Regions from separate parts of the Micromonospora sp. CNZ297 genome, predicted to be linked through region 1. Evidence: riboswitches for the same ligand, from Rfam matches in the RefSeq annotation. Region 1 holds a riboswitch; the other holds the start of a gene.
What was found. A riboswitch is a leader RNA that binds a small molecule or an ion and turns the genes downstream of it on or off. The one in region 1 is predicted to bind thiamine pyrophosphate.
Positions count from the first base shown of each region.

Region 1 (5,542 bases):
GGTGACGCCACCCGCGGTGGTGCTCCCCACGGAGCCGGTGGCGTCCGCCGTGTCCCCGGACTCGGTGTCGCCCTCGGATTCCCCGGAGATCCCGGTGCTGCCGGGCGCATCCGCGACGCCGCCCCGGTCCGGCCCACCGGCAGGGCGGCAGGCCCGGTTCACCGGGCGTAGTCAGCGCGCCGGCCAGACCCGGTTCTACGCCTTCCGCCGCAGCTGACCGACAGCCCTTCCCGGCCAGCCGCTCACCGGGCAGGCCCCTCATCGGGGGCCTGCCCGGGCGTCCCCCCGGAGATCTTGGACGATTCCGGCCCCTAGAGGCGCCATCCCGTACCAAGATCCACTCCAGCCGTGTCGATCATGAAGTTGGCGGCGACAAAACGGGCAACCGGTGCCGTCAACTTCATGATCAACAGGGCGAGGGTGGGCAGGGTGAGGGTGGGCGGGGACGGGGAGGCGGGGCGGGCCCGGGGTCAGCCGATCAAGGGGCGGAAGGTGCCCAGGGCGATGCTTGTGGCCAGGGCACCGCCGGCCAGCAGCGCGGCGCCCGCCACGAGCAGGGCGTCGGCGCGGGTGAAGCGCTGCGGGCGGGCCACGGTGCGCGGCGTACCCGCGTCGAAGCCCCGGGCGTCCATCGCCACGGCCAGCCGGGTACCCCGCCGGATCGCGCCCACCAGCAGCGTGAACGCGGTGGACGCGAACAGCCGCAGCTTCGCCACCGGGTTGCGGCCGGCGTCCACGCCGCGGGCCCGGCGGGCCATGCTGATCATCCGCCACTCCTGTTCCAGCAGCGGCACCATCCGGAACGCGGCGAGCGCCCCGATGGCGAACCGGGCGGGCGTCTTCGCGTTCTGGATCAACGCGTCCGCCAGGTCCGTCGGGTCGGTGGTGGCGAACACGACGATGCCGGGCAGCGCCACGGCGAGCATCCGCAGCACCAGGCCCAGCGCGGTGACGAGAACGCCCTCGGTGACCAGGACCGGACCGGCCTCGACCAGCACCCGGCCGGAGCGGTCGGCCGCGAAGAGCACCAGCGTGATCAGGATGCCGACGGCGCCGGCGAGCAGCGGCCAGGCCCGGCGGGCCAGCACCCGATAGCGGACCCCGAACAGCGGCAGCACCGCGAGTTCGACGGCGATGGCGATGGCCGGGGCCACCGGGTCGAGCGTCGCCACCAGGATCAGCGTGAAGACCACAGCGGCGGCCAGCTTCGCCACCGGGTTGCGCCGGGCCAGCGGGGCGCCGGGTGCGGCGACCGGTTCGAGGCCGATCACGTGGCCACCCCGGCGGGGGAGCGGTGCAGGGTGAGCGTCGTGTCGGCCAGCGCGGCGACGAAGTCCTCGTCGTGGGTCACCGCGACCACGCCGTGCCCGGCGTCGCGCAGCTCGGCGAGCAGGTCGACCAGCTCCAGCCAGGTCCGCCGGTCCTGGCCGAACGTGGGCTCGTCGCAGATCAGCAGGCGGGGCGCGGTGGCCAGGGCCGTCGCCACACTCAGCCGCCGCGCCTCCCCACCGGAGAGGGTGTACGGGTTGGCGCCGGCCAGCCGGTCCAGCCGCAACCGGTGCAGCAGCTCGTCGACGGTGGCGGTCACCGCCGACTCGGGCCGGCCGGTGCGGCGCGGGCCGAGCGCCAGCTCGTCGCGGACCGTGGCGGTGACGAACTGGTGTTCCGGGTCCTGGAACACCGAACCGATCCGGCGTACCAGCGCGGGTGCCCGCCAGCGGTGCGGGGGAGTACGCGCGTCCCGCCCGGCGAGTGCCGCCGACGCGGTGACGGCGCCCGTGCCGGGCTTCAGCAGGCCGCCCAGGAGCAGCGCCAGTGTGGACTTGCCGGCGCCGTTGGGGCCGAGGACGGCGAGCGCCTCGCCGGCGCGTACCCGGAGATCGGTGGGGTCGAGCCGGGGCGGCAGGCCGAGCCGCTCCGCGGTGAGCAGCACGTCGCCGGGCGGCGTGGTGGCGTGCCGGGGTGGCGCGACGTGGCCGGGTACCCAGACCCCGGCGGTGGCCAGCGCGTCGCCGTGCGCGGCGAAGACCGCCTCGGGCGGCCCGTCGGCGCGCACCCCGCCGCCGGGTTCCAGCACCACGACGCGGTCGACCAGCGGCAGTGCCTCGGTGACCCGGTGCTCGACCAGGACCATCGTGGTGTCCGGGTCGAGCGCGTTCGCGACGGCCCGGCGGATCAGGGTGGCACCGGCCGGGTCGAGGTTGGCGGTGGGCTCGTCGAGCAGCAGCAGCCCGGGACGCAGCGCGAGCGTGCCGGCCAGCGCCAGCCGCTGCTGCTCGCCGCCGCTGAGCGCTGCGGTGGGGCGGTCCCTGTCGTACGGGAAGCCGACCCGGTGCAGCGCCTCGTCGACGCGGGGCCAGATCTCCCCGGCGGGTACGCCACGGTTCTCCAGCCCGAACGCCACGTCGTCGCCGGAGCGGGCCATCACGAGCTGGGTCTCCGGGTCCTGGAAGACGATGCCGACGCGCTCGCGGGCCTTGCGCGGGTCCAGCCCGTCGATCTCGACGGTGCCCTCCTGCTCGCCGGAGTCCTCCGGCAGCAGCCCGGCCAGCGCGGCCAGCAGCGTGCTCTTACCGGCGCCGGAGGGTCCGAGCAGCAGCACCCGCTCGCCGCTCTCCACGCGCAGATCCACCCCGCGCAGAGCCCAGCGTTTCCGTCCCCCGTGCCGCCACCCGAACCCCCGCAGCACCACCCCGCTCACCGCCCACCCACCCCCTCTTCTCCGTCGATCATGAGGTTGACGGCGATGACGGGTGCCGAAACGGCCGCCAACTTCATGATCGACACGATGGAGGCGTCAGACCAGGGCTCGGTCGCGGCCGGCGGGGAAGCGGTCCAGGACGCCGGTGTTCGCCAGCGCGCGGGTGAGGACGTGCGCGCCGAAACCGGCGACGATCGTGGCGCTGACGATCGTGATCAGCGCGTACGGGAGGCGGTAGGAGGCGAAGTCGAACGCCTTGTTCCAGTAGACGAAGTCGAAGATCGCCGCGCCGAGGCCGGTCAGCGCGCCGGCCAGCACCGCCACCGGCAGTCGGAACGAGCGGTACCGGAACGCGGCGAAGGCCAGCTCGGCGCCGATGCCCTGCATCAGGCCCTGGAGGATCACGATGCTCGCCCACTGGCTGCCCAGCAGGGCCGAGATGATCGCGGCCACCGTCTCGCAGTACAGCGCGGCGCCCGGCTTGCGGATGATCAGGCCGGCGAGCACCGCCGGGATCAGCCAGACGCCGTAGAGCACGGCCTGTGCCGGCGGGAAGAACGCGAACGCCGCGTCGGTGGCGCTCCAGAGCAGGCCCCAGGCCCAGAAGACGACGCCGAAGGCGACGGCGATGACCGAGGCGACGACGATGTCGACGGTACGCCAGCGGTTGCTGTCGGTGTGGTTCACGGTTGGCTCCCAGTTCGTCGAGGTGAACCAGGAGAAGACGCACGCCGCGCCCGGTGGTCACCGGACGGCGACGCGGCTGGAGGTCGACCGAACTCCCTGCGCTGGCATTACCCAGATCAGGTTCGAGGGTCTGCGGGCACCGGCCCGCACTCTCAGCGCTGTGCGCTCCCCTGTCGGATGTGAAGTTGTCTCGTCGCAGACGCTAGCACCGACCACGGGCCCCGGCCCAGCAGGGCGAGTGTCGGTATGGTGGCGATCATGCTGGTGGATGCGCGGGGACTGACGTTCGAGGTACGCGCCGGCGGCCCCGAGGACGGTGACCCGGTCCTGTTGCTGCACGGCTTTCCGCAGCACTCCGGTGAGTGGGACGCGGTCACGCCCGCGCTGCACGCCGCCGGGCTGCGCACGTACGCGCTCGACCAGCGCGGCTACTCGCCCGGCGCGCGTCCGGCGGACGTCGGGGCGTACCGGATTCCGGAGCTGGTGGCCGACGCGGCCGCGGTGCTCGACGCGCTCGGGGTGACAGGCGCCCACGTGGTCGGCCACGACTGGGGCGCCATCGTGGCGTGGGGGCTGGCGGCGGCGCACCCGGAGCGGGTGCGGACGCTGACCGCGGTGTCGGTGCCGCACCCGGCCGCGATGGGGCACGCGCTCGCCACCGACCCGCGGCAGAAGGTCAAGTCCGCGTACATCGCGTTGTTCCGCAAGCCCGGTACGGCGGAGAAGGTGCTGCTGGCGTGGAACGGCGCCACGCTGCGCAAGCTGCTGAGCGGAGTGGGCGACGCCGACGTGGTGGCCCGGTACGCCGAGCCGATGCGCGAGCCGGGGGCGTTGACGGCGGCGCTGAACTGGTACCGCGCGATGACCGGTGCGGACATGAAGGCGGTCGCCCCGGTCGGGGTGCCGACCACGTTCGTGTGGAGCGACAAGGACGTGGCGATCGGCCGGACGGCCGCGCAGGCGTGCGCCGCGCACGTCACCGGTGACTACCGGTTCGTGACGCTGTCCGGCGTCAGCCACTGGATCCCGGACGAGGCGCCCGGCCCGCTGGCCGAGGCGATCCTCGCCCGGTGCGCGGGAACGGAGGAGGCATGACGGTGAGCGCCGAGGCGTACCTGGCGGTGGTGACCGAGACGATCGGCCGGGTCGCCGCCGAGCAGCGGCAGAACGTGGCCGACGCGGCCGACCTGATCGCGGCGGCGCTGCGCGCCGACGGTGTGGTGCACGCGTTCGGCACCGGGCACTCCGAGGCGCTGGCCATGGAGATCGCCGGCCGGGCCGGCGGGCTGGTGCCCACCAACCGGATCGCGCTGCGTGACCTGGTGCTGATCGGCGGCGACCCGGCCGACGTGCTCGGCCCGAAGCTGGAACGCGACCCGGCGGTGGCGCACCGCCTCTACGAGCTGGCGCCGATCCGGCCGCAGGACGTGTTCGTGCTGGCCTCGAACTCGGGCGTGAACGGGGCGATGGTCGAGTTCGCGTCCATCGTGAAGGAACGTGGGCACGGCCTGGTGGCGATCACGTCGGCACAGCACTCGGCGCGGATGACCTCGCGGCACCCGTCCGGCCGCAAGCTGGCCGACTTCGCCGACGTGGTGCTGGACAACGGCGCCCCGTACGGCGACGCCACGCTGCCGCTGCCGGGCGGCGGCGCGGTCGGCGCGGTCTCCTCGATCACCGCGGCGCTGCTCGCCCAGCAGATCGTCGCCGAGGTGGTGGCCCGGCTGGTCGCGGCGGGGCAGCGCCCGCCGGTCTACCTGTCCGCGAACATCACCGGCGGCGACGAGCACAACGCCGAGCTGGAGGCGCGGTACGCGGGCCGGATCCGCCGCGGTTCCTGAACCGGTTTCGTGATCATCCGTACGGGGCACAGGCGGTCCTGCCGGTGGGCGTTCACCCGCCGGCCGTGCCGTCTCCCGGGGAGGTCCGCGAGTGTCCAAGGAATCCGAGAAGCAGCGCTGGCAGCGCAACTTCGCCGATCTGTTGCAGGAGCTGCGGGTCGCGCAGACCGGCGTGCAGATCCTCTTCGCCTTCCTGCTGACGCTGCCGTTCAGCAACGGGTTCGGCCGGACCACGGAGTTCCAGCGCGACGTCTACATCGTGGCGCTGCTGACCGCCGCCGCGTCCGCCGCGATGATCATTTCTCCGGTCGCG
Region 1 covers NZ_VISU01000009.1:78,495-84,036, forward strand. The annotation lists gene FB454_RS17725 (hypothetical protein) at 1-217, shown strand, start outside; gene FB454_RS17730 (energy-coupling factor transporter transmembrane component T family protein) at 471-1,271, opposite strand; gene FB454_RS17735 (ABC transporter ATP-binding protein) at 1,268-2,701, opposite strand; gene FB454_RS17740 (ECF transporter S component) at 2,798-3,388, opposite strand; TPP riboswitch at 3,464-3,570, opposite strand; gene FB454_RS17745 (alpha/beta fold hydrolase) at 3,647-4,483, shown strand; gene FB454_RS17750 (sugar isomerase domain-containing protein) at 4,480-5,229, shown strand; gene FB454_RS17755 (DUF6328 family protein) at 5,321-5,542, shown strand, end outside.

Region 2 (5,542 bases), on a different contig from region 1:
CGCCTGCCTCGGCGAGGATCGCGCGCAGCTCGACGGCGAGCGCGAGGCGTTCGGCGCGGGGCAGGTCCTTCTCCCGCAGCACCACCCAGCGCACTCCCCCGCCGACGGCCCCCGCGACCACGTCGACGAGAGCCCTCTTGGCGACCCGCCGATCGGTGAGCAGCACGACCCCGGTCGGGCCGGTGTAGATCCTGGTACGCGGCCGCCCCTCCACGGGCGCCTCCGTACCAGGATCCGCAACGCGTAGAGCGGTCACAGGTCGGGCCGTCCCTCGTCGGGGGTGGACGGCAAGGCGTGGAAGCGGCGGGTGATGCGGCCCGCGCCGTACGCCAGGCGGCCGGCCTCGACCGCGTACCGCATGGCCGTGGCCATCGCCACCGGGTCGGCGGCCCGGGTCACGGCACTGGCCAGCAGCACCGCGTCGCAGCCCAGCTCCATCGCCAGGGCCGCGTCGGAGGCGGTGCCGATGCCCGCGTCGAGCACCACCGGCACGTCCACAGCCGCCCGGATCAGCCGGATGTGGTGCGGGTTGCCGATGCCCAGCCCGGAACCGATCGGCGACCCGGCCGGCATCACCGCCGCGCAGCCCACGTCGGCCAGCCGCCGGGCCAGCACGGGATCGTCCGAGGTGTACGGCAGCACTGTGAACCCGTCGGCCACCAGTTCCTCGGCGGCGCGCAGCAGCTCCACCCCGTCGGGCAGGAGCGTGCGCTCGTCGCCGATCACCTCCAGCTTCACCCAGTCCGTGTCGAACGCCTCCCGGGCCAGGTGCGCCGTCTTCACCGCCTCCACGGCGGTGCGGCAGCCGGCCGTGTTCGGCAGCAGCCGTACGCCGCAGCGCTCCACCAGGTCGAGCAGGCCGCCCGACCCGCCGGGCGTGGTGTCCACCCGGCGCAGCGCCAACGTCACCAGCTCGGTGCCGGAGGCGCGGATCGCCTGCTCCAGCACGTGCAGGTTGGCCGCGCCGCCGGTGCCGAGGATGAGCCGGGAGCCGAACGCGACCCCGCCGATCTCCAGTGTGGACATCCGCTCACCCGCCCTGGGTGGCGCTGAGTACCTCGACCCGGTCGCCGTCGCGCAGCACGCTCGCCGACCAGCCGCCGCGTGGCACCACCTCGCCGTTGACCGCTACGGCGAGCCCGCGCTTCCGGTCGGTGACGGTGCGGACCACCTCGGCGACGGTGACGCCCTCGGGCAACGTCCGGCCGGTGCCGTTGACGATCAGTTCCACGTGCGCTCCTTCCCGAAGCGGTCCGGGGTGAAGGGGGCGAGCGCGGGATCCGGCTCGCCGGTGACGATCAGCTCGGTGACCAGGTCGGCGGTGACCGGGGTGAGCACGATGCCGTGCCTGTGGTGCCCGGTCGCCGCGAGCACGCCCGGCTGCCCGGGGAGCGGCCCGATGATCGGCGCGTTGTCGGGCGTACCGGGGCGCAGCCCGGCAACGGCTTCCACCAGCTCGTACTCGACGAGTTCCGGCACCAGCTCCGCGGCGGCGCGCAGCAGTGTCAGCACGCCACCGGCGGTGACCTCGGTGTCCGCGCGTTCCTCCACAGTCGCCCCGACCACGACCTCACCGCTGTCCCGGGGCACCAGGTAGACCGGCTCGCTGTCCGCGTACCCCCGGATCACGTGCCGGAAGCCCGGCGGACCGCCACCCGGCGCGCGCAGCCGCAGCACCTGGCCCTTGACCGGCCGGACCGGCAGGCCGGTCAGGCTCGCCGCGCCGCAGCCGGCCGCGACCACAGTGACCCGGGCGTCCACCTCGGACAGCGCGCCGACGCGGGCCGGGCGCAGCTCCACGCCGACGCGTTCCGCAGCAGTGCGCAACGCGGCGACCAGCCGTCGCGGATCCACTTGGTGGTCGCCGGGGGCCACCGCGCCGCCGCGCACGCGCGGTGCCAGCGCCGGCTCGCGGTCGCGCAGCTCCGAGGGCCGCAGCGGCGTGATCGGCAGTCCCAGACCCCGTTGGTACGACCACAGCCGCCCCGCCTCGGCCAGGTCGTCGGCGGTGAGCCCGACGACGAGCGTGCCCTCGGTGCGGTACCCGAGGTCGACGCCGCTCGCCCCGGCCAGTTCGGCCGCGAAACCGGGCCAGCGGGCGGCGGACCCGACGAGAAGCGCTGTGAGTTCGTGCTCACCGAAGTACGCCTCCGCGACCGGCGACAGCATCCCGGCGGCCACCGACGAGGCGCCCGACCCGGGCCGGTCGTCGTGCACCACCACGCGCAGTCCGCGCTGCGCGCACCGCCACGCGATCGCGAGTCCCACCGGCCCGGCGCCCACCACCGCCACGTCGGTAAGGAAGGGCCCCCTGTTAACGCCTCCGGTAGAGGAAGGGCCCCCTCTTAACACGTCAGCGCCCGCAGCAGCTCGGCGGTGGCGTGCGCCGGATCGGCAGCCAGGCTGAGCGCGCCGACCACCGCCACCCCGTACGCCCCGGCGGCCCGCAGCGCCGGCACGCTCGCGGCCGTCACCCCACCGATCGCGATCACCGGGACGCTGACCGCCTCGGCGACCGCGCGTATCCCCTCGGGGCCGATCGGGTCCGGCAGGCCGGACTTGGTGGTGGTGACGTGGCACGGGCCCACGCCCAGGTAGCTCGCGCCCGCATCCACGGCCGTACGGGCGCTCACCGGCTCCCGGGCGGTCGCGCCGAGCACCGCGTCCGGGCCGAGCACGCAGCGCGCGGCTGCGACCGGCAGATCGTCCGCGCCGACGTGGCCCCCGGCGGCGTCCACCGCGAGCGCCACGTGCAGCCGGTCGTTGACCAGGCACTGTGCCCCGTACGGCCGGCACGCCTCGGTCACCCGGCACGCCAGCTCGTACGCCTCCCGGTCGGTGGCGTCGTCCTCCACGCGCACCTGCACGACGAGTTCGGCGCCCGCCACGGGCAGGGCGGCACGCAGCACGGCGAGCGGGTCACGCCCCGGCCGGGTGTCGGTGATGAGATGCAGTCGTCCCAGGGACAGCACGGCAACGCTCCTCCCTGCGCCGGCATTACCCGGATCAGGTTCGACGGTCGGGGGCTCCCAGCCCCCCTCTCAGCCCGGTCCGCACCGGGCTCCCGTGGGTCACTTGCGGCCTACCGTACGACGCCTCCCGCCCGTACGGAACCCCGGGTGAGGTTTTTCCCAGGAACCGTTCACATGCCGTACCGGGGCAACAGGTGATCGTCTCGTCACGACACGCTGCCGGGATGTCCGTTCCCGCCCGTGTCCCGCGCCGCCTGGCGATCCTGCCGTTCCGGGGCAGCCATGCCGTCTCCGAAGGACTGCTCACCTGGACGATGCTGCGCGGGCCGACCTGGATCCGCCTGCTGCCGGACGTGTACGTGCACCGGGACGGACACCGCGCCGACGACCACCGGATGTGGTGCGAGGCGGTGGCGTTGCGCCTGCCGCCGGGTGCCGCACTGGCGGGACGCAGCGCCGCCTGGCTGTTCGGCACGGACGTGCTCAGCCGCGACGCGCCGGTCACCGTGCTGCTGCCGAGCCCGGCCCGCATGCGTCCTCATCCACGGCTGCTGGTGACCCGGTCGCCCCTGCCCGAGTCGGACCGCACCCGGTTCGCGGGGCTGCCGGTCACGACCCCGCTGCGTACCGCGTTCGACCTGGGCCGGCAGGGCTCACTCGCCGAGGCGCTGGTCGCCGTCGACGCGCTGCTGCGTCGCCGGGTCGTGAAGCTGCCCGTCCTGCGGGCCTACGCCGCCGACCGGCCGGGTTGGCCGGGCGCTCCGCTGCTGCGCGAGGTACTGACGATGGCCGAGCCGTTGAGCGAGTCCCCGATGGAGACGCGGCTGCGGCTGCTCCTCCTCGACGCCGGTCTCGGCCCGCTGACCGCCCAGCACGAGGTGCGCGCCGGCGGACGCTTCGTGGCCCGGGTGGACCTGGCCTGGCCGGCTCTCCGCCTCGCGGTCGAGTACGACGGCGACCACCACCGGGAACGGGCTCACTTCCGGCGGGACGTGGCGCGCCTGAACGCGCTCCGCGCGGCCGGGTGGGTCGTGCTCCGGTTCACCGTCGACGACGTGCTACGCCGGCCCGACGCCACTGTCGCCCTGGTGCGCCAGGCCCTGGCAGAACGTCGCGCCGCCGCGGCAAACCACTGATCCGCACCCGCAGCCCCCCGCACCCCGGCTCGCAGCCCGCAGCCCCACAGCCCCACAGCCCCACAGCCCCACAGCCCCACAGCCCCGAGTCTCGCCCCGCCGCGCCCCCGGCCGCCACCCGCCACCTGGCCGGGCCGGGCCGGGACGCCCAAGACACCACGGGCGTCAGGAGGCCGCCCACAGACACTTATGGCGTTCCACTCGCGACTGAATCTGGCGACGAGTGGAACGCCGTGGGTGTCTGTGGGCCCTCTTGACACCCATACCGTTCCACTCATCGTGAGCGCTGCCCCTGAGTGGAACGCCACGGGTGCCTCCGCGCGCGGGCGGGCGGGCGGGCGGGCCACGGTGGGCGCACGCCGCGCGGGGCAAGCCCCGACGCTCGCACGCCGACGAGCGAGCGCACCCCCGACGCGCGAGCGGGCGCGTATGTACCGGCAGGGACGGTCAGAGGATGGCGTCCAAGGCGGTCAGGTCCTCGTCGGACGGCTGCCACGTCCCGGCTTCGGCATTGGCCTTCACCTGGTCGGGAGTGGTGGCGCCGGCGATCACCGACGTCACGGCGGGACGGGCCGCCAGGCCGCCGATCGCCACCTGGAGCATGCTGATGCCGCGCTCGGCCGCGTACGCCTCGATCGCCTCGATGACGTCCCAGCGCGCGGCGGCCAGCCGCTCGGCGTACCGGCCGCCACCGGCCAGGCGGCTGCCCGCCGGGGGCGCCTCGCCGCGCTTGTACTTGCCGGTGAGCAGCCCGTTGGCGAGCGGGAAGAACGGCAGCATGCCGAGGCCGAACCGCTCGCAGGCGGGGATCACCTCGTCCTCCACCCCGCGCTCCACCAGCGAGTAGTGGTTCTGCGCGGAGATGAACCGGGTACGCCCCTGCGACGACGCGGTCCAGTCGGCGTCGGCGATCTGCCAGCCGGCGAAGTTGGAGTTGCCCAGGTAGCGCACCTTGCCGGCGGTCACCAGGTCGTCCAGCGCGGCGAGCGTCTCGTCGATCGGGGTGCCCGGGTCGGGCTCGTGCATCTGGTACAGGTCGATGTGGTCGGTGCCGAGCCGGCGCAGCGACGCCTCGACCGCGCGGGCGATGTAGCGGCGGCCGCCCCGGGCGCCGTGGTCCGGCCCGTTCGCGCCGTGCATGTCCATGCCGAACTTGGTGGCCACCACCACGTCGTCGCGGCGGCCCTTGAGCGCCTGGCCGAGCAGTTCCTCGGAGGCGCCCTGCGGCTCGCCGTAGATGTCGGCGGTGTCGAAGAAGTTGATCCCGGCGTCGAGCGCGGCGTCCACCACCGCCCGGGTGCCGTCGCTGTCGAGTTTGCGGCCGAAGTTGTTGCAGCCGATACCGACCACTGACACCACGAGCCCGGAGTCGCCCAGCCGGCGATAGGTCATCTCACTCACGAGATCCACCCTATGCCCGCTGCCCGGGTGTCA
Region 2 covers NZ_VISU01000006.1:324,650-330,191, reverse strand. The annotation lists gene FB454_RS14665 (thiamine phosphate synthase) at 1-214, opposite strand, end outside; gene FB454_RS14660 (thiazole synthase) at 253-1,026, opposite strand; gene thiS (sulfur carrier protein ThiS) at 1,031-1,231, opposite strand; gene thiO (glycine oxidase ThiO) at 1,222-2,352, opposite strand; gene thiE (thiamine phosphate synthase) at 2,346-2,972, opposite strand; TPP riboswitch at 2,967-3,078, opposite strand; gene FB454_RS14640 (DUF559 domain-containing protein) at 3,197-4,108, shown strand; gene FB454_RS14635 (aldo/keto reductase) at 4,556-5,518, opposite strand; gene FB454_RS14630 (nucleotidyltransferase domain-containing protein) at 5,540-5,542, opposite strand, start outside.
Region 2: linked by a shared signal. The riboswitch ahead of thiE (thiamine phosphate synthase) and the one ahead of FB454_RS17740 (ECF transporter S component) in region 1 are both predicted to bind thiamine pyrophosphate.